DNA from 2 places in the Vibrio sp. EA2 genome. Region 2 is predicted to be linked to the other one. Evidence: riboswitches for the same ligand, from Rfam matches in the RefSeq annotation. Region 2 holds a riboswitch; the other holds the start of a gene.
The links. Region 2 has a riboswitch for lysine ahead of tet(35) (tetracycline efflux Na+/H+ antiporter family transporter Tet(35)). Riboswitches for the same ligand answer to the same signal wherever they lie in the genome.

Region 1 (12,438 bases), on a different contig from region 2:
AAAAGCCGAGAACCAAGCCAGTTACCCTGGAAGAAGCTCGTGCCAATAAAGTTGCGATTGACTGGGATGCGTATACACCTCCAGCACCAAAACAGTCGGGCATTCATATCTTTGATGATTTTGATGTCGCGACCTTACGTGAGTACATCGACTGGACACCATTCTTTATGACTTGGTCGCTCGTTGGTAAGTACCCAACGATCTTCGATCACGAAGAAGTGGGTGAAGAAGCGAAGCGTTTGTTCCATGACGCGAATGAACTACTTGATCGTGTTGAAAACGAAGGTCTGATGAAAGCGCGAGGTATGTGTGGTCTGTTCCCTGCGGCGAGTGTGGGCGATGACATCGAAGTGTACACGGATGAATCGCGTACCGAAGTCGCGAAAGTCCTGTGTAATCTTCGTCAGCAAACAGAGAAACCAAAAGGCTTCAACTACTGCTTGTCTGATTATGTAGCACCAAAAGACTCTGGCAAGCATGACTGGATTGGCGCGTTTGCCGTTACTGGTGGTATTGGTGAGCGTGAATTGGCCGATGAATATAAGGCGAAGGGCGATGATTATAATGCCATTATGATCCAAGCGGTGGCTGATCGTCTAGCGGAAGCTTTTGCGGAATACCTTCATGAGCGTGTCCGTAAAGAAATCTGGGGTTATGCTGAAGATGAGAATCTATCGAATGATGAGCTCATCCGTGAAAAGTACCAAGGTATTCGACCTGCGCCTGGTTATCCTGCTTGTCCTGAGCATACGGAAAAAGGGCCGTTATGGGATCTTCTCAACGTAGAAGAGAGTATCGGTATGTCTCTGACTTCTAGCTATGCCATGTACCCTGGCGCCTCAGTGTCTGGCTGGTACTTCTCTCATCCGGATTCTCGCTACTTTGCTATCGCGCAGATCCAGGAAGATCAGTTAGAAAGCTACGCTGAACGTAAAGGTTGGGACCGACTCGAAGCAGAAAAATGGTTAGGTCCGAATATTAACGGCTAATCCACCGGAAAGAGAAAGGGCTGCCATCGGGCAGCCCTTTTTGTTTGTTGAACTAAGCGTGTTTATTTTTCAAATAGTTCGGCATGTAACTTTTGAATCGCTTGTTGAGATTCTGATTTGTGCAGTAGGAAACATAAGTTGTGCGGGCTTGCACCGTAACAAATCATACGTAAGTTAAAGTCTTCTAGTGTGCCGAAGACCTGTTTTGCGTACCCTTTGCTACCACTCATGTTGTTTCCGATCAGTGCTACCAGGCATAGGTCGTGTTCAACTTCTACTTTACACAGTTCTTCCAGCTCTTCTCTTACGGCTTGAGGCAGCTGTGGTGCACCACCAGAGGTATCTGTTTGGTCGAGTGTTAATGAAACACTGATTTCTGAAGTAGTGATCAGGTCTACTGAGATTTTGTGTTTAGCCAGAATCTCGAATACTTTAGCCAGAAAGCCGTAAGCATGGAACATGTTCGCACTACGTAGCGTGACCATCGTCTGGTTGCAACGCAACGCAAGCGCTCTGTACAGCGGTGAGCTTTCTACTTGGTGACGAATCCATGTACCACCTGCTTCTGGATCTTTAGACGAGCCCACAAACACCGGAATATCGTGGCGTAGCGCTGGAACGAGCGTAGAAGGGTGGAGGATCTTGGCACCAAAGTTTGCCATTTCTGACGCTTCGCTAAAGCTGATTTCTGGAATTGGAGACGCTTTTGGCGCAATACGTGGGTCTGTTGTGTAGATGCCCGGGACATCAGTCCAGATTTCTAAGCCTGAAGCTTTAACGCCTTCAGCAATGAGTGCGGCACTGTAGTCACTGCCACCACGACCTAACGTCGTTGTATTACCCTCTTCGTCAGAGCCGATGAAACCCTGGGTGATGACCACTGACTCCTGACAAACTGGGACTAATTTTTCTTGCGCGAGCTGAGAAATCGCTTCGACATTCGGCTCAGCACGTCCGAAGTTAGCGTCCGTTCTCAGTACATCACGAATATCGAAACGTACCGCATTGATACCACGTTCTCTCATTAGCTGAGCCAGAATGTGTGTTGACATTAGCTCGCCACACGCCACTAAGTGATCGGTCAGTTTCGAGCTCGCTTGGATAGACGCCGCTTCAGCAAGACTGGTTACCGTATCAAGAATGGCGTAAACCTCTGCACTTGCTTCTGACGCATCTTTTAATTGCGAGAGGATGGCATCATGAATTTCTGCTAGCTTGCGCAGCAACTCGGCACGCTGCTCTTGGTCCTGAACACCGTTAGCAAGCTCTACGAGTAGATTAGTTACACCAGAGCAAGCGCTGCTCACGACAAGGCGAGTATTTGGATTGTTTTCAATAATGGCGGCACAACGACTCATTGCCTCGAAGTTGGCAACACTGGTTCCACCGAATTTTGCTACGTTAAATGCGCTCACTGCGTTCTCCCACGACTTCCTAAAAGTAAGATATATCCGATATTTAGTGAGGAAAGGAACAGAGCAAAAAGAGAGGTATTTAGAATGATATTTGAAATATTTACCCTCAGAAGCTCTTCATCAGACAATGCTGATGACAGTTGATGGGACTCAACCCACGTCAACCGACAAGTCAAACCCTGCAATTTTGACTTACCTCGGCACTACTCCCCCTGAATGATTGGTATTGGAATTGCGGTTCCACAAATCATCTACCTGGGTAGTGCTCCTCTTCTACATAAAGCTCAAACATTGAACGGTTTTGGCGTCATAAAGTCAATGAATATTTCAATGATCCTGCAATTTTTTATTAGCGAATCTGTGACAGTGGTGTGAACTCAATACATAAGGCTAATTGCCGAGTCCTACAAAATCCATTAGTGTGAGTTCTTGGATACCCGAGACTTACTCAAAATACTAAAAACTATTGTCCTCACTCGGGTTAAGTAACGTCAAACAAGGAGCTCACATGTCGATCCAAAGTTTTATCCCCCCTCATCGTATCTTAATGGGGCCTGGTCCTTCTGATATTTACCCGCAAGTACTACAAGCGCTTAGCCGCCCAACGGTTGGCCATCTGGACCCTCTGTTTATTGCAATGATGGATGAGCTGAAACAACTGCTGAAATATGCTTTTCAGACAGAAAATGAATTCACAATTGCCGTCTCTGCACCAGGCAGTGCAGGTATGGAAGCGTGCTTCGTCAATTTGATTGAAAAAGGCGATAAAGTCATCGTATGCCGAAACGGCGTTTTTGGTGAGCGTATGCGTGAAAATGTTGTTCGCGCTGGTGGTGAAGTTGTAGTGGTTGATGATGAATGGGGCACGCCAGTCTCTGTCGATAAAGTAGAACAAACTCTGCAACAGCACCCTGATACCAAAATTTTAGCGTTCGTTCATGCGGAAACCTCAACAGGTGCGGTCAGCGACGCTCAAGCTTTGGGTAAATTAGCCAAACAACATAATGCGCTATCTATTGTGGATGCGGTCACTTCATTGGGTGGTGTGCCATTAAAAGTAGATGAATGGCAGTTGGATGCGGTGTACTCAGGTAGCCAAAAATGCTTGTCATGTGTACCGGGCTTATCTCCGGTGACATTTTCTCAGGCGGCAATAGATAAAATTCAATCGAGAACAACACCGGTACAAAGCTGGTTCCTTGACCAAAGCCTAGTGCTTGGTTACTGGAGTGGAGAGGGTAAGCGTAGCTACCATCATACCGCACCAGTGAACAGCCTATATGCTTTGCATGAATCGCTCTTGATTCTGCAAAATGAAGGCTTGGAAAATGCCTGGGCTCGTCACCAATTGATGCATGAGAAACTAAAAGACGGCCTACAAAAACTTGGTTTTGAATTCGTTGTAGAAGAAGCGTATCGTTTACCTCAATTAAATGCCGTTTATGTACCTGAAGGCATTGATGAAGCGAAGGTTCGAGCTCACCTACTAGAAACCTATAACCTGGAAATTGGCGCCGGTCTTGGTGCGTTGGCAGGTAAAGCGTGGCGTATTGGTCTGATGGGTTACGGAGCTCGCCCAGAAAATGTTGCGCTGTGTTTGAAAGCACTGGAAGAGTCGCTGACAGAGTAACGACACACTGAAGTAAAAAAGCGAAGGTTACCCTTCGCTTTTTTGGTTTATTTACTGCTCACCAGACTGTTCAGGTAGAGGTGAAGCTGATTGCGCTTGTGATGGTGGCTGGTAATTCACCGTACTAAAATCTACCCGAGGGAATAAGAATTGTGCTTCAGCACGAATTTGTTCTGCTTTACTGCTGTCGCTTAGCCCCTGATAAGCCAGAATTAAATTGTTATAGAAAGCCGGGCGGGGCTTATCTTTAATGATGTTCAATGACCAGTCAATGTATGGCTGAATTAAGCTTGGGTCCTGTTTATGTAAACCGATATTGAGGAAAGTGCTGTACACATCCCAGTCGAATCTATCTTTCCATACCACAGGGTTGCTGACCTGGTTAAGAATATCTGGATTCGTCGGACGTGTGGTTTCAAATTTCGTCAATATGTAGTTAGTATGCAAGGCGCTCACCATATAGAACGTAAACACGGCAGGCAAAGTTAAACTGACTATGCGCAGTAAACTTTTGGTGATTTTAGTGAAACCAACCTGGCGATAACGTGCAACTCGCTGATCCACCCAATAAAGCAGGATGATAAAGATCACCCAATGCACTAACGAGTGGTAAAACGGGTATTCAAGCTGCGAGTGCAACACTATTGGAATAAACAAAGCCAGTAACGCTAAGCGTGTCCCCCGTTTGGCCTGATAGATTCTGTGCAGCACTAATGCTATGGCTAAAAAGATAGCTAAGACAGGCAACAGACCACCTTCAACTCCCCAATACAAAAGCTCATTGTGAGGGTGATCCATTCCAGGTAACCCGGCAGGATAATTCTCGTTTAACGCATGCTGGCGAGCAGTGTACAGCATGTACTCTGACTCAAACTTTCCGTAGCCATATCCGGTAAACGGTTTTTCAATCACCATATCTAAGGTTTGCGGGAAAGTGTAAGCACGAGCTGACTCCATGTTAACTTTCTCTGCTGCTAACCCGTTGCCTTGAGGGAAAGCGATGTGCATTACCACGACGGATAACAACAGACCGGTCACGAGAGAAATCACCCAATGATAAAAGCGCCGCTTGGTATTGTAGCGGTACATGTAAGGGATAATCAGCAGGACCGCAAACAGAGAAGCCAGCCAACCTGTTCGCGAGGCGAGAGCAACGATCAAAGGGATGGTTAAAACGGGTACTGCATAGAGTAAATAGATATCGCTGAGCTTGCGGTCGTACTTGTATGGCTGACGTGCCATTAAGTAACTGGCAATCACTAAACCAGTAGCAAGAAAGCTGGCCATGACATTAGGTTGCTGAAATATGCCATATGGACGGTTGGCGATGGTGTTGTAGCCGAATGGGTTACCGGGTGTTAAGTAGAGATATTGCGTCAGTCCCAAAATGGCTTCGATCACCACGGCCAACACGATAAACCACAAGATACGTTGGCGGTGCTTGTTACTGAAATGGAACTGTTGCAAGACAACGAAAAACAACAACCCACTCCACAGACCAATGAGTTTGTTGGAGGCTAAGTGACTATTCGCATTCGGATAAAAAACCGGAATAGTCATAATGATAACACTGATAAACAAGCCGATAGTCAATTTTGAATATCTTACCGCTTGATTCCGGGCGAGTTGATAACAGCCAATCCCTAACGCAAAGCTAAACGCTATCCAGGATGTGGCATTGAAGGATAGCGCTAATCCTGACCCACCCGGATTTGGCATAAAAAAGTGCATTGCCAGTACAAACAGTACTGCCAAAGAGAGAAGAAACTTGCGGTTGAGAGGAACCTGAACTTTTTCCGGTGAAAGCTTAGTTCCACTTACATGTATAGTGGCCATAGACATTGCATTGTTTTGAATGAAAAAAGACCAGCAATGCTGGTCTTGGTACTTTACCTGTTTTTTCTATTTCAACATAGGACTAAGAAAACGAGCGGTATGTGATCCTTCGATCAAGGACACATCTTCAGGTGTACCTTGAGCAATTATTTCACCGCCGCCTTGTCCACCTTCTGGGCCCAGGTCGATAATCCAGTCGGCTGTTTTTATGACGTCCAGATTGTGTTCGATGACCACAACGGTGTTGCCGTGATCGCGCAGACGGTTCAGTACCGACAGTAATTGCTGGATATCATGGAAATGCAGACCTGTGGTTGGCTCATCCAAAATATAGAGCGTTTTACCGGTATCACGCTTTGAGAGTTCTCTGGCCAGTTTCACCCGTTGAGCCTCACCGCCAGACAGCGTTGTTGCCGCTTGCCCCAGACGAATATAAGACAGGCCTACATCCATTAAAGTTTGCAGTTTACGTGCAATCACGGGAACGGGTTCAAAGAACTCACGCGCGTCTTCAACTGTCATCTCTAAAACTTCGTCGATGGTTTTACCTTTATAGCGTACTTCTAGGGTTTCACGGTTATAGCGCTTGCCTTTACATACATCACATGGAACATAGACGTCAGGCAGGAAGTGCATTTCTACCTTGATTACGCCATCGCCCTGACACGCTTCACAACGGCCACCTCGTACGTTAAAACTAAAACGTCCTGGTTTGTAACCACGAGAGCGCGACTCCTGCGTCCCGGCAAACAATTCACGAATCGGAGTAAAAATACCGGTGTAAGTCGCAGGGTTTGAGCGAGGTGTACGACCAATTGGACTTTGATCGATGTCGATGACTTTATCAAAGTGCTCAAGGCCTTTTATCGATTTATAAGGTGATGGATGTGCGGTCGTGGCTCCATTCAACTGGGTATGGGCAATCTTGAAGAAAGTATCATTAATCAGAGTCGACTTACCTGAACCTGAAACGCCGGTAATACAGCTAAACAGACCAACAGGTACTGACAAATTAACGTTTTTCAGGTTATTGCCGGTTGCACCAATCAGCTCTACCGTTTTCTTCGGATCGCGAGGAGTGCGCTCTTTTGGCACCGCAATCTCTTTGGCTCCACTTAAGTATTGTCCTGTCAGAGAGTCAGGGTTCGCAATAATCTCGGCCATTGTGCCTTCAGCTACGACATTACCGCCGTGAACACCTGCTCCGGGACCGATATCGATCACATGGTCGGCACAGCGAATGGCGTCTTCATCGTGTTCCACAACTAAAACGGTGTTACCCAGATCGCGTAGGTGAGTCAGTGTTTTTAGCAGACGTTCATTATCTCGCTGGTGGAGGCCAATTGAAGGCTCATCAAGTACATACATCACCCCAACCAGACCCGCACCAATTTGGCTTGCTAAGCGAATACGCTGCGCCTCACCGCCTGACAGGGTTTCAGCACTGCGGGATAAGTTAAGGTAATTTAGTCCCACATTGACTAAAAACTGCAGGCGGTCATTGATCTCTTTCATGACCTTTTCGGCAATTTGTGCCCGCTGTCCTTCCAGTTTAAGTTTCTGGAAGAACTCCAGGGCATCAGCAATACTCAGCTCTACGATCTCAGGGAGTGTGGTATCCGCAATAAACACATTACGTGCTTCAAGGCGCAGACGTGTACCGCCGCAGCTTGAGCAAGACTTCGTCGAGATATATTTGGCTAACTCTTCACGCACAGAGTTAGATTCTGTATCGCGATAGCGACGTTCGAGCGTATTCAGAATGCCTTCAAATGGATGGCGTTTTACACGAATGTCACCACGATCATTGATGTACTTAAACTCAATTTCTGTTCGGCCAGATCCTTTTAAAATGATGTCTTGCGTTTTCTTCGGCAGAGAATTAAACGGAGCATGAAGATCAAAGCCATAGTGATCCGCAATTGAGGTGAGCATTTGGAAGTAGTAATAGTTCTTTTGATCCCAGCCACGGATAGCACCTTGTGCCAGACTTAATGAATCATCCTGAATGACTCGGCTTGGATCAAAATATTGCTGCACACCCAAACCATCACAAGTACCACAAGCTCCCGCAGGGTTATTGAATGAGAACAGTCGAGGCTCTAATTCCTGCATGCTGTAGCCACATTTCGGACAAGCAAAGTTTGCTGAGAATATAATCTCTTCACCGTCACCATCCATTGGCGCGACGACAGCAATTCCGCCCGACAACTCCAGTGTGGTCTCGAAAGATTCAGCTAAACGTTGTTGTAGATCCGGACGAACTTTAAAACGATCCACGACGACTTCGATCGTGTGTTTTTTGTGTAATTCAAGTGTTGGTGGATCGGAAAGATCGCAGGTTTCACCGTCAATACGTGCACGGATAAACCCCTGCGCCGCGAGGTTTTCCAGCGTCTTTACATGTTCGCCTTTACGCTCCTTAACGATGGGAGCCAGGAGCATCATTTTACTGCCTTCAGGCAATTCCAATACCTTGTCCACCATCTGGCTAATGGTTTGTGCGGCAAGAGGGGCGTGGTGGGTCGGACAGCGCGGTTCACCAACACGGGCGTAAAGCAGACGCAGGTAGTCGTAGACTTCCGTAATTGTACCTACGGTTGAGCGTGGGTTATGAGACGTTGACTTCTGTTCAATAGAAATGGCCGGTGATAAGCCCTCAATATGATCAACATCGGGCTTTTCCATAAGAGACAAAAACTGACGTGCATAAGCCGAAAGAGACTCAACATAACGTCGTTGACCTTCCGCATATAAGGTGTCGAAAGCGAGGGAAGACTTACCGGAGCCACTTAATCCAGTAATAACCGTCAGTTTATCGCGAGGGATAGTCAGGTTGATGTTTTTAAGGTTATGGGTTCGGGCACCGCGAACTTCTATTTTATCCATCGTTTTTGCTCTATGTATAACCAAGTTGGGCAAGTATTACATAGTGTGAGAAATGTGCAAAGGAATACTGGACAAAAAAACAGTAAACAAAAGCCCAGCATTTGAGCTGGGCTTAATCATGTGAGAATAAGTGATAAGTTTGAAAAGCTTATACTTCTCGTTGAGTTGCGTGTTTGCCTAGCTCAGACTTTTTCTCGTCTTTTAAGTACAGGTTTTCGAAACAGTAATTGGTTGCTTCGATGTAACCTTCTACGCTACCACAATCAAATCGCTTACCTTTGAATTTGTACGCAAGTACGCAGCCAGCTTTGGCTTGTTTTAGCAGCGCATCCGTAATTTGGATTTCACCACCTTTGCCAGGTTCAGTGTTTTCAATTAACTCGAAAATGTCAGGAGTCAGGATGTAACGACCGATGATGGCTAGATTACTTGGTGCGGTACCCTGTTCAGGTTTTTCTACCATGTCGTCAACACGGAAGATATTATCTTTAATCATCTCGCCTGCGATAACGCCGTATTTATGGGTTTCTTCAACAGGGACTTCCTGTACCGCGACAATAGAGCAACGGAACTGCTTAAACAAAGCGACCATTTGAGCGAGAACGCCTTCGTCTTCATTAACACAAAGGTCATCCGCCAAAACGACTGCAAAAGGTTCATCGCCAACCAGCTCTCGGCCAGTAAGGATAGCGTGCCCAAGACCTTTCATCTCTCTTTGACGGATATAGGTAAAGTTCGCTGATTCAATGATTTCACGAATGTCTACCAACAGCTCTTCCTTGTTAGTGCCGCTGATTTGGTGTTCAAGTTCGTAGTTTTTATCAAAGTGATCCATGATTGAGTGTTTGCCACGACCAGTCACAATACACATGCCGTTCATACCAGCTTGGATCGCTTCTTCAACGCCATATTCAATTAATGGCTTGTTCACTACCGGCATCATCTCTTTTGGCATTGACTTGGTCGCAGGTAAGAAGCGCGTACCATAGCCTGCAGCAGGGAACAGACATTTTTTAATCATTGGAGGAATTTCCTTTCTCGTCATTATCTTCAAGAATTTGCGCATCACTTTAACACGAGAGTTATGTCTTAATCATGAATAAAGTAGGAAAAAATGTGAGGCAGAGGCCGGAAAAAGCATGAGCGGTTCAAACTGAGTGTGAGAACCGCATTAACTTAGTTAACAGAAGGTTCGCGTTAAGACATCAGATTCTGGTCAGCCCAAGCAATGGCTTGTACGCGGTTTTTCACCGAGAGCTTTTTAAAAATCTGGTACAGGTGAGACTTAATCGTAAACTCACTGACAAACAACTCTTCTGCCATTCGGCTATTTGATGCCCCATTTTGAAGACAGCGTAATACCTGCAGCTCCCGAATAGTAAGGTCTACAGTTGCGGGCGCGGTATGCGTATTGATCACATTGCGATAGTAATGAAGAAGCTGACTGGCCACATTTCTTGGTAGCCAGTTTTGGCCATTAATGATGCCTTTTAATCCTTCACCGACTTGTTCAATCGATTCTTCGGCATAGAATACGCCTTTGAGCTGGCCGAATGAGAGCAGTTCATCCGTCGTTAGACGTTTAGGAACATTAAAAACAACCGTTTCAAAGTTTTTCCATGCCAGTGGTAAATTCTTAATCGACTGAACGAGCGATTTATGTTCACTGAAATCGATGAGCAAGATTTTATTACGGTGTTTCGGTTTTGCTTCCATTAGTGCATCCGACGAGATCACTGGGATATCTATCTGGATGTACTTTTCCAGTGCCGCTACCTTTTGGGGGGCATTCTCTTTCATACTAATCAGAAATAGCTTTCTGGCATAAGCTGACTTTTTCATGAGGTCAAATCTCCCAACATTCAGAGGAGCTAGTACGTTGGCAGCAAAGAAGCGTCAGAGCCATATACTTGGTGAATAAATGCGTTCAGATTCAAAGGTTCACGTCGCGATGTCTGCAACGTAAATTAAAAATGTTACCTGTGATCATTGAATAGAGTTTTTGGTTCTAGATAAGCGCCAGATAGAACACAATAGTATTAGACTTTAACCCAGTCATTAAAGCGTGTTATTCTAATGCGCTAAAATTTTAAATATCCAGAGTCAAACGGAGCACATCATGGCCAGCCGTGGAATTAACAAAGTTATTTTGGTGGGGAATCTAGGCAACGACCCTGAAATTCGTTACATGCCGAATGGTGGTGCAGTAGCAAACATTACTATTGCGACTTCTGATTCATGGCGTGATAAAGCGACTGGCGAACAGCGCGAAAAAACGGAATGGCACCGAGTTGTGCTGTTTGGCAAACTTGCGGAAGTTGCCGGCGAATACCTACGCAAAGGCTCACAAGTTTACATTGAAGGCCAACTTCAGACGCGTAAATGGCAAGACCAGAGTGGTCAAGACCGTTACTCAACTGAAGTTGTGGTTCAGGGCTTCAATGGCGTAATGCAAATGCTGGGTGGTCGCGCTCAAGGTGGTGCACCTGCTATGGGAGGCCAACCGTCACAGCAAGGTGGTTGGGGTCAGCCTCAGCAACCAGCGCAACCGCAATACAATGCACCTCAGCAACAGGCTCCAAAGCAACCGGCTCCGCAGCAGCCTCAGCAGCAGTACAATGAGCCACCAATGGATTTTGACGACGATATTCCGTTTTAATCCTAGCTACACTGAAGTTTCAAAGGCCGCGAATATCGCGGCTTTTTTGTTATCTGTGTCCCATACTAAATAGTGTTAGCGGCACTCAAGTGATTGCCATGTTTGCCGTTAACGAGACGGTAGCGGTAAAAACAGTATGCCTCTCACAATCAAACGAATACGATTGTTTATTAAATATCAATCAAGTATAAGTATTTCAATAAGGTATATGGTGAATAGAAAAGGAATTCGGTGTTCATGAGGTATACCCCAACGCTTAAACTAAGCACGCGGCTGGTGGCTTTTGTCACCATGATCGTGATATGTGCAATGTTTATCTTGTTTGTCGGTGGCACCCTCTCTTTTAAACGGCTTGGGCAAGAATATCTTACCCATTATTTAGAAGGGATCGTTGAGGTAGTCGACAAGGAGATGGAAGATCCGGATGCAGCATATTCCATGCAGCGCTGGATGCCCAAAATGCTGCAGGCCAGCAACATTGTCGAAATGACGTTGACGACCAATAATGCGGTCGTATACCGGTTTAAGGACACATCCCATAAGATGGATGCATCTGTCTTGTATGAGAAAGAGTACCCACTTGCTCATAACCAGGATTATGTGATCCACTTTAAGGCGATACCTCCTTACTTAGGTTATGGCTACTCAATGCAAGCACTGTGGTCGATCACTTTGGCAGTGATTTTGATCATTTTTTGCCTGATGCGGGGCGTCGCCTGGCTGAAAGAGCAGTTAGCAGGGTCAGAAATGCTGGAAGAGCGTGGCCGAATGATTCTAGCCGGCCGTGTTGAGCAATACGCTAAAGGTGATAAATCGGAGTGGCCATACACGGCCAGTGAAGCGCTCGATGTGCTCATTGAAGAGTTACAGGATGCACGTCAGGAGCGCAGCCGGTTCGATACTTTCATCCGAACACAAACATTTTTAGATAAGTTAACCGGAACGGCGAACCGAGTACTGTTCGACAGTAAATTGGAATCTTCTTTACTCGAAAGTGGTGCACGTGGCGCGGTGATGCTT
Region 2 (12,438 bases):
AACCCTCCTATTATCATCCACTTATAATTTTTAGCTTAAACACTCAACTTTTGGTCTTTATAAATCAATAAGTTAAAACAGGCATGCTCTTTGCTCCCTACTCCTTAGTCATTAAACACGATGACACAGGAGCAGAAAATGACTATCAACAAGCTATCATCCAAGATATGGACAACCTCTCTTGCGATGTCTTCACTAGCTATGATGTTTACAGCACCAGCGTTAGCTAGACTAGATGGCGCGATTTTTACGACAACTCCAGACGGCGGTATCGTTAATGAGAATGTCCGCTACGAATCTAAAGAAGAAGTCTTTTTAGATGGCGGCCCAGGGCCAAATGCACCTGGACACGCTGCGGCGTTGCCTGCAGGAGAGTACTATTTCCAGGTCACCGATCCATCAGGCAAGTGTTTGTTATCCAGTGTTCCAGACAGCGCAGGAAGCAATGGTGGTACTTGTGAAGGAGAAAGCAAACGTAAAGGTCCTAAGACAAGCGCAAACAGTTTTGAAGCCGAGCCACTTGCATGTCGTCGTTTTTACTTTGATGGCAATGGCGGTGTGTCCTTTGTCAACGACTCGTACACCAAGATCCAAGAAGTAAAAATTCGCGGTAAAATCGAAACCCAAGTCATAGAGATAGATTGTAAGCACCAGCTTGGAAGTGATTATGTAGGTGTAGACCCGTCAGAGATGCCTGATGGACAAACAATCCAACTGTTCCCGTTTGCAAATACACCCAACCCAGGTGGCGTTTATAAAGCATGGGTATCTACTGCAAAAAGTGTAGTAGAAGCTTGTGAAGGCACTGACATTTACGTTGATGAAACTGGTGAAAACTGTAATGGCTTCTTTGGTTTTATTCCACGTAACTCTAAAACCGATAACTTCAAAGCTAATTTGGGCCAGCCTACAGTGGATTATCAAATCGGCTTACGAGCTTTCCATGATAGAAACTTGAACTGTACCTATGACCCTAGCAACGGAGATGAACTGATTTCTAACTGGGACTTCGGTGTTACCGAGCCAGACCCACTAGAAGAGCTACGAGGCATTTATCGTACCATTTCTGAGCCCGACACTGGTGATCAGATTCCCGTCACTTTCAGTGTTACTGAAAGAGCCAACTTATTTTGGCTAGTTGACCAGTTAATGTGGTTTGCAAGTGATGAAGCTTCTGCTTTGAATAAACCATTCTCTCACTTCACAACATTTGCTGATTTAAGGGATTACGGCAAGCTACACGAACTTGCATACTCACATAAAGAGTTTGTATCACCTCTTGCTTGCTACCTTGACCCTAACAACCTTTCGGACGAGCTAGTAAAACGTGACGCGCTTGAATTAGCCGATGATGGTATTGATGAAGATAATGATGGTATTTATGACGATGATAAAGGGTTTGTTCCAACAAGCTTTGTTAATGTACCTGGTATAGAGGTAGACGAACCAATTCTTGTGGTTGGATTTGGTAGTACAGGTTTTGCCACTATAGAAGTATGTAAGTCAAAAGACTTAAATATGGATGGAGCACATGATGAAGGCGAACCTTATGTCGAAAACTGGCCTATGATTTTACATATTCCTGAGAGTGTGCCTCTACCTGACAATATTACAGGAGAACTACTTGACTCTCTTCGCGAAGTTATCGAGCCTAAATTAAAAGCTGCAGGGATCATGGAAGAAGACGATTTCTTACATGAAGTTATCGATCGAACTGTCACTAAGAACACAAAAGCCGATGGCTGTGTGTCCTTCTTCGCTATGCTACCGAATGTCAAACCTGACAGCTATGGAACACTTGCACCGTATGTAGTGAAGGAAAAAACAGAGGGAATGCACTCTGACTGGAAAGTGACTTCTGAAACAACTTTCGTTGAATTCTTAGTAGAATCGGTACTAAGTTACGATAGTAATGGGTTACCTCTTATTGAGGGTGTTGTTACCCAGCGTTCTGACAATCTAAGTTCAGATTCGCCTTTTGTATTCCACAATATGTGTACACCTCCTCCAGTTGACTTTGATACGAAGGGTTACTGGCACAACCCAAATGGTATCTTAGAAATAACCCCAAGTGATATTTCATATGTTAACGGATTAGTTCCTTACCATACGCCATCTGACTACTCCGGTTTAGAACCATTTAATGATGTTGGAGAAGTCTCGGAGTTCTTGGTTGGTAGTAATAGTGATGCTGACGCTTATTTCCATCGTGAGCAATTAGCTCAACAATTGTTGGCCTTCATACTGAATGTACGACATCGCCTTGATGGGGACTATGCTGCTCAGCTAATGTTCGAAGGGAACTGGCAATCAGTTCAGTACATTATTGATACCGCAGTATCTGCATGGACAAATGCTCCTATTGATCCGCAAAGAGCAGTAAACGTGCAAGAAATCCTAAACGACTACAACAATAATGATGAGCTAGAAGTTATCCCGTATGACTATGGCTGTCCAGAACCATTCCCTGAATAATAATTAACCCCAAAAAACGCGATTGCCCCCCTCACCTAAATCGCGTTTCAAAAAAAAGCTCCGCTATTACTAGCGGAGCTTCCTCTTTTACAAATCAATCAAAACTCATTAAACGTTTTGATAAGACGCCATCTTAGATTTAGACAACCAAGACAATACTCCACATACAACCACAAAAGTCATTGCTGCGGCAGCAAACGAGATAGCGATAGACGCCGTCATGCCCAAAGTGATGAAGCCAACACAAGACACAAGTGCCACAGAAAGCGCGTAAGGCAACTGTGTAGACACGTGGTCAATATGATTACAACGAGCACCTGTTGACGACAGAATCGTCGTGTCTGAGATTGGAGAACAGTGGTCACCAAATACCGCACCAGCAAGTACTGCGCTCAACATAGGCAGCATAAGCGCGAGATCCGTTGCACCTGCCATATCACCCGCGATTGGCAACATGATACCGAATGTACCCCAAGATGTACCTGTTGAGAATGCCATCAAACCAGAGAGTAGGAACAGAATCACTGGCAGCCAGTGCGGGTCAATATTGCCTTGTGCCAACGTTGACAGGTAAGAACCTGTTTTCATGTCACCGATAACAGAACCGATCGTCCAGGCAAATACCAGAATCAGAATCGCGCCGAACATTGATTTCGCGCCAATCCAAAGCGTACGGATGATCTCAACCATTGGAATACCCTGCTTGAGCACAGTAAATAAACCAACTGCCAAGCCAAGCAAGCTACCGTAAATCAGAGACATACCTACATCGGTATTCTCAAATGCGCCCAATAGTGCGAACGCTTTACCATCCGCAGCCAACGCTTGACCACCGGTGTACATCATCGCCGCAATAGTCGCCACAATCAGCGTTACAATTGGCAGAACTAAGTCTGATACCTGGCCTTTCTCGCTCTCGCGAATATCAAGTTCTTCGTTAATTTCATGAGCTTCAGGCGCATCATTCTCTTTATCTTTATCAAAGCCACGACCTTGAGACGCCGAGATTTCATGATCACGCATCTTACCGACATCCAGACCGAACCACGCAACCGCAAACACCATCAGTAAGGCGAATACCGCATAGAAGTTCATAGGAATCAAACGAACGTATGCTCCCAGAGCCGAGTACTCAGTAATACCATGCGACACTAAGATGCCACCAATAATGGTAATAATATAAGCACCCCAGCTAGATGCAGGCATAATCACACACATCGGAGCCGCAGTTGAATCCAGAATGTAGGCCAGCTTAGCGCGAGAAACATAGAAGCGATCAGTAACAGGGCGAGAAATCGCGCCAACCGCTAGGCTGTTAAAGTAATCGTCGACAAAGATGAATACCCCTAAAAAGGCAGCGAGAAGTTTAGAACCACGCTTACTTTTAACACGAGATTGTGCCCACTCAGCAAATGCTCGAGTGCCACCGGATAGTGTCAATAACGCCGTTGTCATTCCCAATAAGATTAGGAAGCCAACAATACTCATATTCCAGGTGTTAAGGCCACCGTCTTCAACAAAGACAGAAGAGACTTGAGTACCAACATAGCTAGCGGTATCACCAAGTGACCAACTATTTAGTAGCACCGAACCAAGTACGACACCCACACCGAGAGAAATTAATACACGTCGAGTCAAGATCGCCAATGTCAAAGCGACAAGCGGCGGCAATAATGAAACGGGAGAACTAGAAAAATCTATTAAATTCATGATCTTCAAAAACCAAAGTTTGGCTAGAGATCTACTGCAGACAAGTTACGTTTCTCTTAAAACGTACTCATGTTGAACTTAGCGACAGGGAAGCGAACACTCCACCCAACCCTACAGTAGCGCTCCATAGTTTAATGTAAATATACTATGGCAGTGTTGTTCCTTTCGGATACAACCCCAACAAGCAATTTTGATGGATTACTTGCTTCGGCAATCTTCGCCTTCCACTATTATTCATTGGTATCACCCCAATAATAGCTACTCATCGCGACTGCGCCTCTACGGCAATAAGAAACAATTGTCCACCAATCTTACAAATTGGCAACAATTTATCTGCAATATTGCATCAGGTGGCGCTATTGTACTTATGATGAGAGCCAATGCAACACATCAAACTAAATTAAAACGATAAAACTCAGTTAAACCAACTTGTAGTGTTAACCCACTCCGATGTTACCCAAATCATTATTGTGCAACTGACATCACTTAAATTACGCTTTCTATGAAACCTTATTACTACACCCTATTACCATGATTTCTGTAATACTGATAAATAAGGTAAATATGATGCGAATACACAGCTGAGGTTTCTTTATGAAGGTGTGAAAAAATCTAAGCGCTTAATAAAAGTCATTAGCCAACTTCTGTCATTAGAATTATGCGATCAAACTTGAATTTCCATCTTATAAGTTTTAATTCTCAATAATAATATTAGTTTCTCTAAAAAAAGTTCCCAAAATTAAACGAAATCATGATTTAGTATTTGCACATAAGTAAAAGATAAAGTTAAATATAAGGACTTACTATTTATTTGTAGCATGGCATTATTTGATCGTAGCGATAAACGGTGCCAAACACATTAACCTATTAATAGGAATCGTTATGTCTGAGCTGACTAAAACACTTCTCAATATCCGTAGCCTTCGTGCGTTTTCTCGTGAGCTGACTCTTGAACAATTGGAAGAAGCTCTAGATAAATTGTCTACTGTTGTAGCGGAACGTAAAGAAGCGGAAGAAGCAGAACGCGCAGCACAAGCTGAGCAGGAAGCTAAATTAGCTGAAATCGCAGAAAAAATTGCTCAAGACGGAATTGACGTTGAAGCTCTTATTAATGCGCTATCAGGTGAAACTAAGACTAAAACAAAAGCTAAGCGTGCTCCTCGCCCTGCAAAATACAAGTACACGGACAATAATGGCCAGGAAAAAACATGGACAGGCCAAGGTCGTACACCTTCTGCAATCCAAGAGCAGCTTGATGCAGGCAAATCACTGGATGATTTCCTAATCTAATTTCTGGATATATAAAAGGCTCCTCCGGGAGCCTTTTTTGTATCTATTAGACAAATAAAAATGGCACATATCATTATGTGCCATTTCTACATTTGTAAATGAACTGTTAACTTTGACTAAATTAACGTTCCCAATATGCTTCTTCTAAACTATCTTCTCGTTCTGGCAAGCCGCGAGAAAGACGCGGAGAATGCTGAACAAGAACTTCATAACTCGCACGGTTTGCGTATTTACAAACTTGTGAAAAAGAAGAGTAAGTTAAATACTCATTCGTGTGCTTACTTGAATTAGGCACATTTTCTTTATGGTATTTATTTGCCGCCATATCGTGCAAAATCGCAGACAAAGCCGCATCACCTGCACCATTGGTATTTTTAATTTTTTCCGGGCCACCCATATATGGTGCAATATGAGAATACACTTTAACCGGTGTTTCACACGCTTCTTTTTGTGCAGGTCGGCTAAATTCATAGCGGTTAAACTCTGCAATGGATCCTGGCAGCAATGGTAACGTCGTTTCGCGCTTAGCACTATCTTCTGTATAACCCGCCATAAATAAACCAACAGGTCCAGCAGTACACAATACCAAGTCAGCCCAATCCAACGTCTTGTCTGATGCCGCTAAAGGATCAGATTCACCAGTCAGTGCTTCGGCTTCATCTTCATTCATTGCGACAACAGAAACATGGTCACGAATGAACGCTTGCCAATATTGAGGATCGTCCTGGATTACAAATTTAGTTCCCAATGTCAGCACAACCGGCACATCATACTTTTTCGCGTACTCGATCGCCTTCATGGTTGCTTCCGGCATTGGGTCGCCCTCTTTGCAACGCACCAGGTAAGACGTCAATAAAAGCGCAGACGCATTTTTGAAGATTTTCTCTGGGATGCTATCGGGATGAAGTTGGTTCATCTGACCTTCGCTGATAGCAAAAGTACGTTCACCGTCTTCTGTAATCAGAGCAAAACAACGCCCTATTGAGCCATTAACACCTTGAAGGTAGTTCAGATCCATTCGGCTGGATGTATTACACAAATAACGGTAGCCGTAGCTGCCAATTTTAATATCCTGGCTCATCACCCCCAACAAGGTAGAACGATCATCAGCAAGAACCGAGTAATTATGCAGCGTATTGCCAATCGTACCACCAGCGTATTCGTTGGTGATGAGATTCTCTTGTTTTAAATGCTGATAAAGCGCTTCTGCTGTTGCATCATCAATCACTAAAGAGTGACCTTTACTCAAACCGTATTTTTCAATCACATCAGTCGTCACTTTGGCTTCAATATCGACCAGTGTTTGATCAATACCGATGATGTGAGTACGCGTCATCTTCTTGCTTTCTTGTGCTTGACTGACTAATGGGTCGCGAGCATGAACAGGAAAATAATGCTTGGATTTGCGTTGTCCAGGAAATTTCATATTGTTAGTCTGAGTAAGGGATGGAAAGGAAAACGGATTCTATACCGCGAATAATACGGCGGCAATAAAAGCGATTATAGCAAACGTTTGCCCCTCTATTTTTTATTTACGGCGACTTATTCACCTTCCATAAAGCTTAAATCTGGCAGTTGATCCAGGTGCTCGCTATAGCGATTCAGATTAAATTCACCTTCGTTTTTCATCACATCAAATACTTCAATCGACATCGCGCAAGCCATCATTGCCACTGCGTCTTCACGGGGCGTCCCCGTCATCATTAATCGCATCAGTGTTTCTTTGGCTTTAATCGGATTGCCATCTTCTAGCTGGTTTTCAACAATCTCAATTAACTCAGCTTCTTGCATAAATTGGTTTTCTTCCGTCATCTTGATATTACCTCTTGGATTTTTGGCAACTATGCCATATATATCCTCTCTATACTTATGAAATTACTATTTGGTGGTGCTGTTGACGAAAAAGACAGCAAAATCGAAGTGTGATTTCGATCTCGGAACTGTCACCGGTCACTGGATTCTGGTAGAATCTGCGTCCCGTTTATTTAAGTGGTGTTTAGTAATGTCTGACAATAGCCAAAAGAAAGTCATCGTCGGTATGTCCGGCGGCGTTGATTCCTCTGTTTCTGCGTATCTTCTAAAGCAACAAGGCTACCAAGTAGAAGGCCTGTTCATGAAGAACTGGGAAGAAGATGACAACGAAGAATATTGCACAGCAGCAGAAGATTTAGCCGACGCTCAGGCAGTATGTGACAAGCTTGGCATCCACCTACACACCATTAACTTTGCTGCAGAGTACTGGGATAACGTATTTGAGTACTTCCTTGCCGAGTACAAAGCCGGTCGCACGCCAAACCCAGACATTCTTTGTAACAAAGAAATTAAGTTTAAAGCGTTCCTTGAATTTGCTGACGAAGTTCTGGATGCAGATTACATTGCAATGGGCCACTACGTACGCCGTTCTTTCCCAGAAAGCTCTTTACCTGGTGAAAAACAGGAGAAGCCACAAATGTTACGTGGCTTGGATAGCAACAAAGACCAAAGCTACTTCCTATACACATTAAGCCACGAACAAGTTGCGCGCAGCCTGTTCCCGGTTGGTGATCTGGAAAAACCTGAAGTACGCCGTATCGCGGAAGAACAAGGTCTAATTACAGCGAAGAAGAAAGACTCGACTGGTATCTGCTTTATCGGAGAGCGCAAGTTTACTGACTTCTTAGGCCGTTACCTGCCAGCTCAACCAGGCAACATCGAAACGCCAGAAGGTGAAGTCATTGGCCAGCACCAAGGTTTGATGTACCACACGCTAGGTCAACGCAAAGGTCTGCATATTGGCGGCCGTAAAGGCGGTGGTGGTAATGAAGACCCATGGTTTGTTGGAGAGAAAGATCTTGAACGTAACGTACTGATTGCGGTTCAGGGTAAAGACCATCCGATGCTAAAATCAGAAGGTCTACTTGCGTCACAACTGCATTGGGTAGATCGTGAGCCAATTCGCGATGTTATGAAGTGCACGGTAAAAACTCGTTACCGTCAGCAAGATATTCCTTGTACAATCATCCCTATCGATGATGAGAACATTAAAGTGATCTTTGATGAGCCACAAATTGCAGTGACTCCGGGTCAATCCGCTGTATTCTATAAAGAAGACGTTTGTCTGGGTGGCGGTATCATCGAACAACGCATTAAATATTCTCAAGCTTAGGAGTTGTTACGTGGCGAATACACTTTATGACCGTACTATCGCGTTTGCTGGCATTTGCCAAGCTGTTGCTTTGGTTCAACAAGTTGCGAAAAACGGACATTGTGATCAAGATGCCTTTGAAACATCCATTAACGCTATTTTGAACACCAGCCCAGCCAACACGATTGGTGTATTTGGTCGTGAAGCCGACCTGAAGCTCGGTCTGGAGTGTCTGGTTAAAGGCATTGATAGCACGCCATCTGGCAGCGAGCTTACTCGCTATATCATCAGTCTGATGGCATTGGAACGTAAATTGACGGCACGCAACGACGCCATGTCGCAACTTGGTGATCGAATCCAGATGGCACAGCGTCAAACCGACCACTTCGAGTTGATGGACGATCAAATGATCAGCAACCTGGCAAGCATTTATCTGGATGTGGTCAGCCCGATTGGTCCGCGTATTCAAGTTACGGGTACGCCTGCAGTACTACAACAAACCTCAATCCAGCATAAAGTACGTGCTCTGCTATTATCCGGTATTCGTAGTGCTGTGCTTTGGCGTCAGGTTGGTGGCAAGCGTCGCCACTTGATTTTTGGTCGCAAGAAAATGGTCGAACAGGCACAGATCCTGTTGGCCCGCATGTAAGAATAACAACCACGAGCTCGCGTTTATCGCGAGCTCGTTTTTTAGAATACAATCACTCTCGCGCAAACGTTTGCGCAATGTTCGTGACAATTGCCACAGTTATTGGTATAACGCTCACGAAATTTAGAAACCCAATTCAGGAGAACATCATGGAACTGTCAGCATTGACTGCTGTTTCACCAGTAGACGGCCGTTACGGAAGTAAGACAATTGCGTTACGCGAAATTTTCAGTGAATACGGTCTACTAAAATACCGTACTATCGTTGAAGTCCGCTGGTTACAAAAGCTAGCTGCTACTGCTGAAATCGCAGAAGTGCCAGCATTCAGCGCAGAAGCGAACCAATTCCTAGACGACCTTGCTGCAAACTTCTCTGAAGAAGATGCGCGCCGAATCAAAGAAATCGAGCGCACAACTAACCACGACGTAAAAGCGGTTGAGTACTTCCTAAAAGAAAAAGTAGCTGATGTTCCTGAACTACATGCAGTTAACGAGTTCTTCCACTTCGCATGTACTTCTGAAGACATTAACAACACTTCACACGCGCTAATGCTGAAAGAAGCGCGTGAGACGGTAATTCTTCCAGAAATCCGCAACCTAATCGACGCAATCAAAGCACTTGCTGTTGAACACCGTGACATTCCACTTCTGTCTCGCACACACGGTCAGCCAGCTTCTCCATCAACAATGGGTAAAGAGATGGCTAACGTGGCGTACCGTATGGAACGTCAATACAAGCAGATCGAAAACGTTGAGATCCTAGCGAAAATCAACGGTGCAGTAGGTAACTACAACGCACACCTGTCGGCTTACCCAGAGTTAGACTGGCACAAGTTCTCTGAAGAGTTCATTACTGAATCGCTAGGCGTAACCTGGAACCCATACACGACTCAAATCGAACCACACGATTACATCGCAGAATTGTTTGACGCAGTTGCACGTTTCAACACAATCCTTATCGATTTTGACCGTGACATTTGGGGTTACATTGCACTAGGCCACTTCAAGCAGAAAACCATTGCTGGAGAGATCGGTTCTTCAACAATGCCACACAAAGTTAACCCAATCGACTTTGAAAACTCTGAAGGTAACCTAGGTCTTGCGAACGCAGTATTTGGCCACTTAGCGCAAAAACTGCCTATCTCTCGCTGGCAGCGTGACCTGACTGACTCAACGGTTCTACGTAACCTGGGTGTTGGTGTTGGCTACGCAGTGATTGCATACACTTCTACATTGAAAGGTATCAGCAAGCTAGAAGTTAACCGTGAAGCTCTACTTAAAGAGTTAGACCAAAACTGGGAAGTGCTGGCTGAACCAGTACAAACAGTCATGCGTCGTTACGGCATCGAAAAACCATACGAAAAGCTAAAAGAGCTAACTCGTGGTAAGCGTGTAGACGGTGAAGCGATGCGTGTGTTTATCGATGGTCTAGAGATTCCTGAGCACGAAAAAGCACGTCTGAAAGAAATGACGCCAGCAAACTACATCGGTCAGGCAATCGAACTAACTGATAAGCTGTAAGGTTCTAGGTTCTAGGTTCTAGGTTCCAAATCGAAAAAGGTTGATGTGAGAGCATCAACCTTTTTTATTTCTCTAAGCCTGTAACAGTGACCAAGGGTTCCCAGGTTTACTGTTTTTGAAAGAATAACGTGATGGTCCCCACTTCTACACCGAATTTTTTAATTTTGGTCAGATTAAACACGTGTTTCTCATCCTGGCGATAAAGCCAATCATCAAAAGCGACCGTAAAGGTGTCGTCATCAACTTTTAACTCAAAATCATATTGCCACTGCAATGCATTCCCTCGCTCTTGGCCAGTTGCCACGCCAACAATATCATCCGCTTTTCCCTGATAACGATTATTTTCCAGTTTGGTAATCACCCATATTCGTTGGTCTAGTTCGCCATCATCGAATACGAAATCCTCCACTAGGGTCAGTTCATTGCCTTTTACTGTGCCAACAATATCCACTTCGAATCGTCTGGTTTGCTGATCGGTATAATCTTGCACCATTCCCCACGCTTTCACATTGCCCTCAAAATAACCAAACAGATCAAAACTAGGTGTGGTGGTCTGATAATTGTCTATGTCTGCGGAGCATGAACTTATAAAAATGGTAACGACGCTCACCGTCACAATGATTAAGCGTTTAAAAACATTCACTATCTCACCTGCCCTATCAATTGTTTACGAAGTTTCGGAAACTCAGTCTTTGGAGACAACCAAATGGAGAGAAAAGCATCGTTCAGCCCTTCATCCTCAACATAGCCCACCGTTACCGGAGAAACCTCTCCGGCACGACGATAAAGAAGGTGACCCGATTTCCCGTCGGTTACGTAAGCGAGTTCATCACCTTTTTTTATATTCGGGTACATCTCATTTAGCTCTGAAAGCCATTGTTGACGACGCTGCTGATTCACACCGAGCTTTTGCCATTGCTCTTCTGTTACCTCAAGCAACTGCTGCTTTGTTACATCACGCTGATAATAGATTTCAAGCGCAAAAGGATGAGGCGACACATCCGCACTCACCTGATAGCGTCCATCCGGCGCTCGTAAACGTGATTCATAGATATCAAAGATAAACCAGGTTAATTTTGCCTGGCCAACCGTTTTCCATTGTCGCCAGTCCGCCGTGCTTACCTTGGTCGTATCGGCACCCACGCTCTGTGCATACAAGGGACCAGACATAGTTAAACCGATAACGAGCAATACACTAGTTAGACTGTTGGTTAAATTTCCCTGTAAGCTTCTCATTTCCATACACCCTGAGTATCAGTAGCGTTACGACGAACCACTCGATAAATAAAATCACCAGAGTGACAATAACGTCATAACCAAAATCCACGGCTTGGAGTTTGTAACCTGCAAAATAACTGGCCCCTCCTCCGATGCCGCCTACTATTGATACGTAAGTTTTAGGGAAACGATACAAAACGGTCTTAAGTTGACAGGCATACCAGGCAAACATCACCCACAAGCAGAACAACCAGAGTGGTAACCATAAGGTTGGAAAGATCAGAAGAGAAAACTGTTGGTTAATACTATCAAGGGCAAGCCCGAACATAGTGATCACAGCGATGGGTTTCAATGCAGCCGCATCGCGTAAGGCACAATAGGCAATGGTGACCAACGTAAAACAAACGGTAAGCCATTGCAACTGATAGGTACCGAGTACCGCCGCAAACCAG

Region 1: linked by a shared signal. The riboswitch ahead of lysC (lysine-sensitive aspartokinase 3) and the one ahead of tet(35) (tetracycline efflux Na+/H+ antiporter family transporter Tet(35)) in region 2 are both predicted to bind lysine.

The regions. Positions count from the first base shown of each region.
Region 1 is NZ_JAWLID010000013.1:5,245-17,682, forward strand. It holds gene metH (methionine synthase) at 1-989, shown strand, start outside; gene lysC (lysine-sensitive aspartokinase 3) at 1,052-2,404, opposite strand; lysine riboswitch at 2,507-2,685, opposite strand; gene RXX31_RS20160 (alanine--glyoxylate aminotransferase family protein) at 2,913-4,034, shown strand; gene RXX31_RS20165 (PglL family O-oligosaccharyltransferase) at 4,086-5,870, opposite strand; gene uvrA (excinuclease ABC subunit UvrA) at 5,937-8,759, opposite strand; gene galU (UTP--glucose-1-phosphate uridylyltransferase GalU) at 8,908-9,780, opposite strand; gene RXX31_RS20180 (LuxR C-terminal-related transcriptional regulator) at 9,957-10,601, opposite strand; gene RXX31_RS20185 (single-stranded DNA-binding protein) at 10,879-11,418, shown strand; gene csrD (RNase E specificity factor CsrD) at 11,656-12,438, shown strand, end outside.
Region 2 is NZ_JAWLID010000002.1:226,884-239,321, reverse strand. It holds gene RXX31_RS05415 (hypothetical protein) at 139-2,475, shown strand; gene tet(35) (tetracycline efflux Na+/H+ antiporter family transporter Tet(35)) at 2,584-4,185, opposite strand; lysine riboswitch at 4,295-4,475, opposite strand; gene RXX31_RS05405 (H-NS family nucleoid-associated regulatory protein) at 5,068-5,475, shown strand; gene RXX31_RS05400 (inosine/guanosine kinase) at 5,597-6,901, opposite strand; gene RXX31_RS05395 (hypothetical protein) at 7,018-7,287, opposite strand; gene mnmA (tRNA 2-thiouridine(34) synthase MnmA) at 7,478-8,620, shown strand; gene hflD (high frequency lysogenization protein HflD) at 8,631-9,248, shown strand; gene purB (adenylosuccinate lyase) at 9,398-10,768, shown strand; gene RXX31_RS05375 (DUF3833 domain-containing protein) at 10,875-11,411, opposite strand; gene RXX31_RS05370 (chalcone isomerase family protein) at 11,411-12,004, opposite strand; gene RXX31_RS05365 (DUF2878 domain-containing protein) at 11,964-12,438, opposite strand, start outside.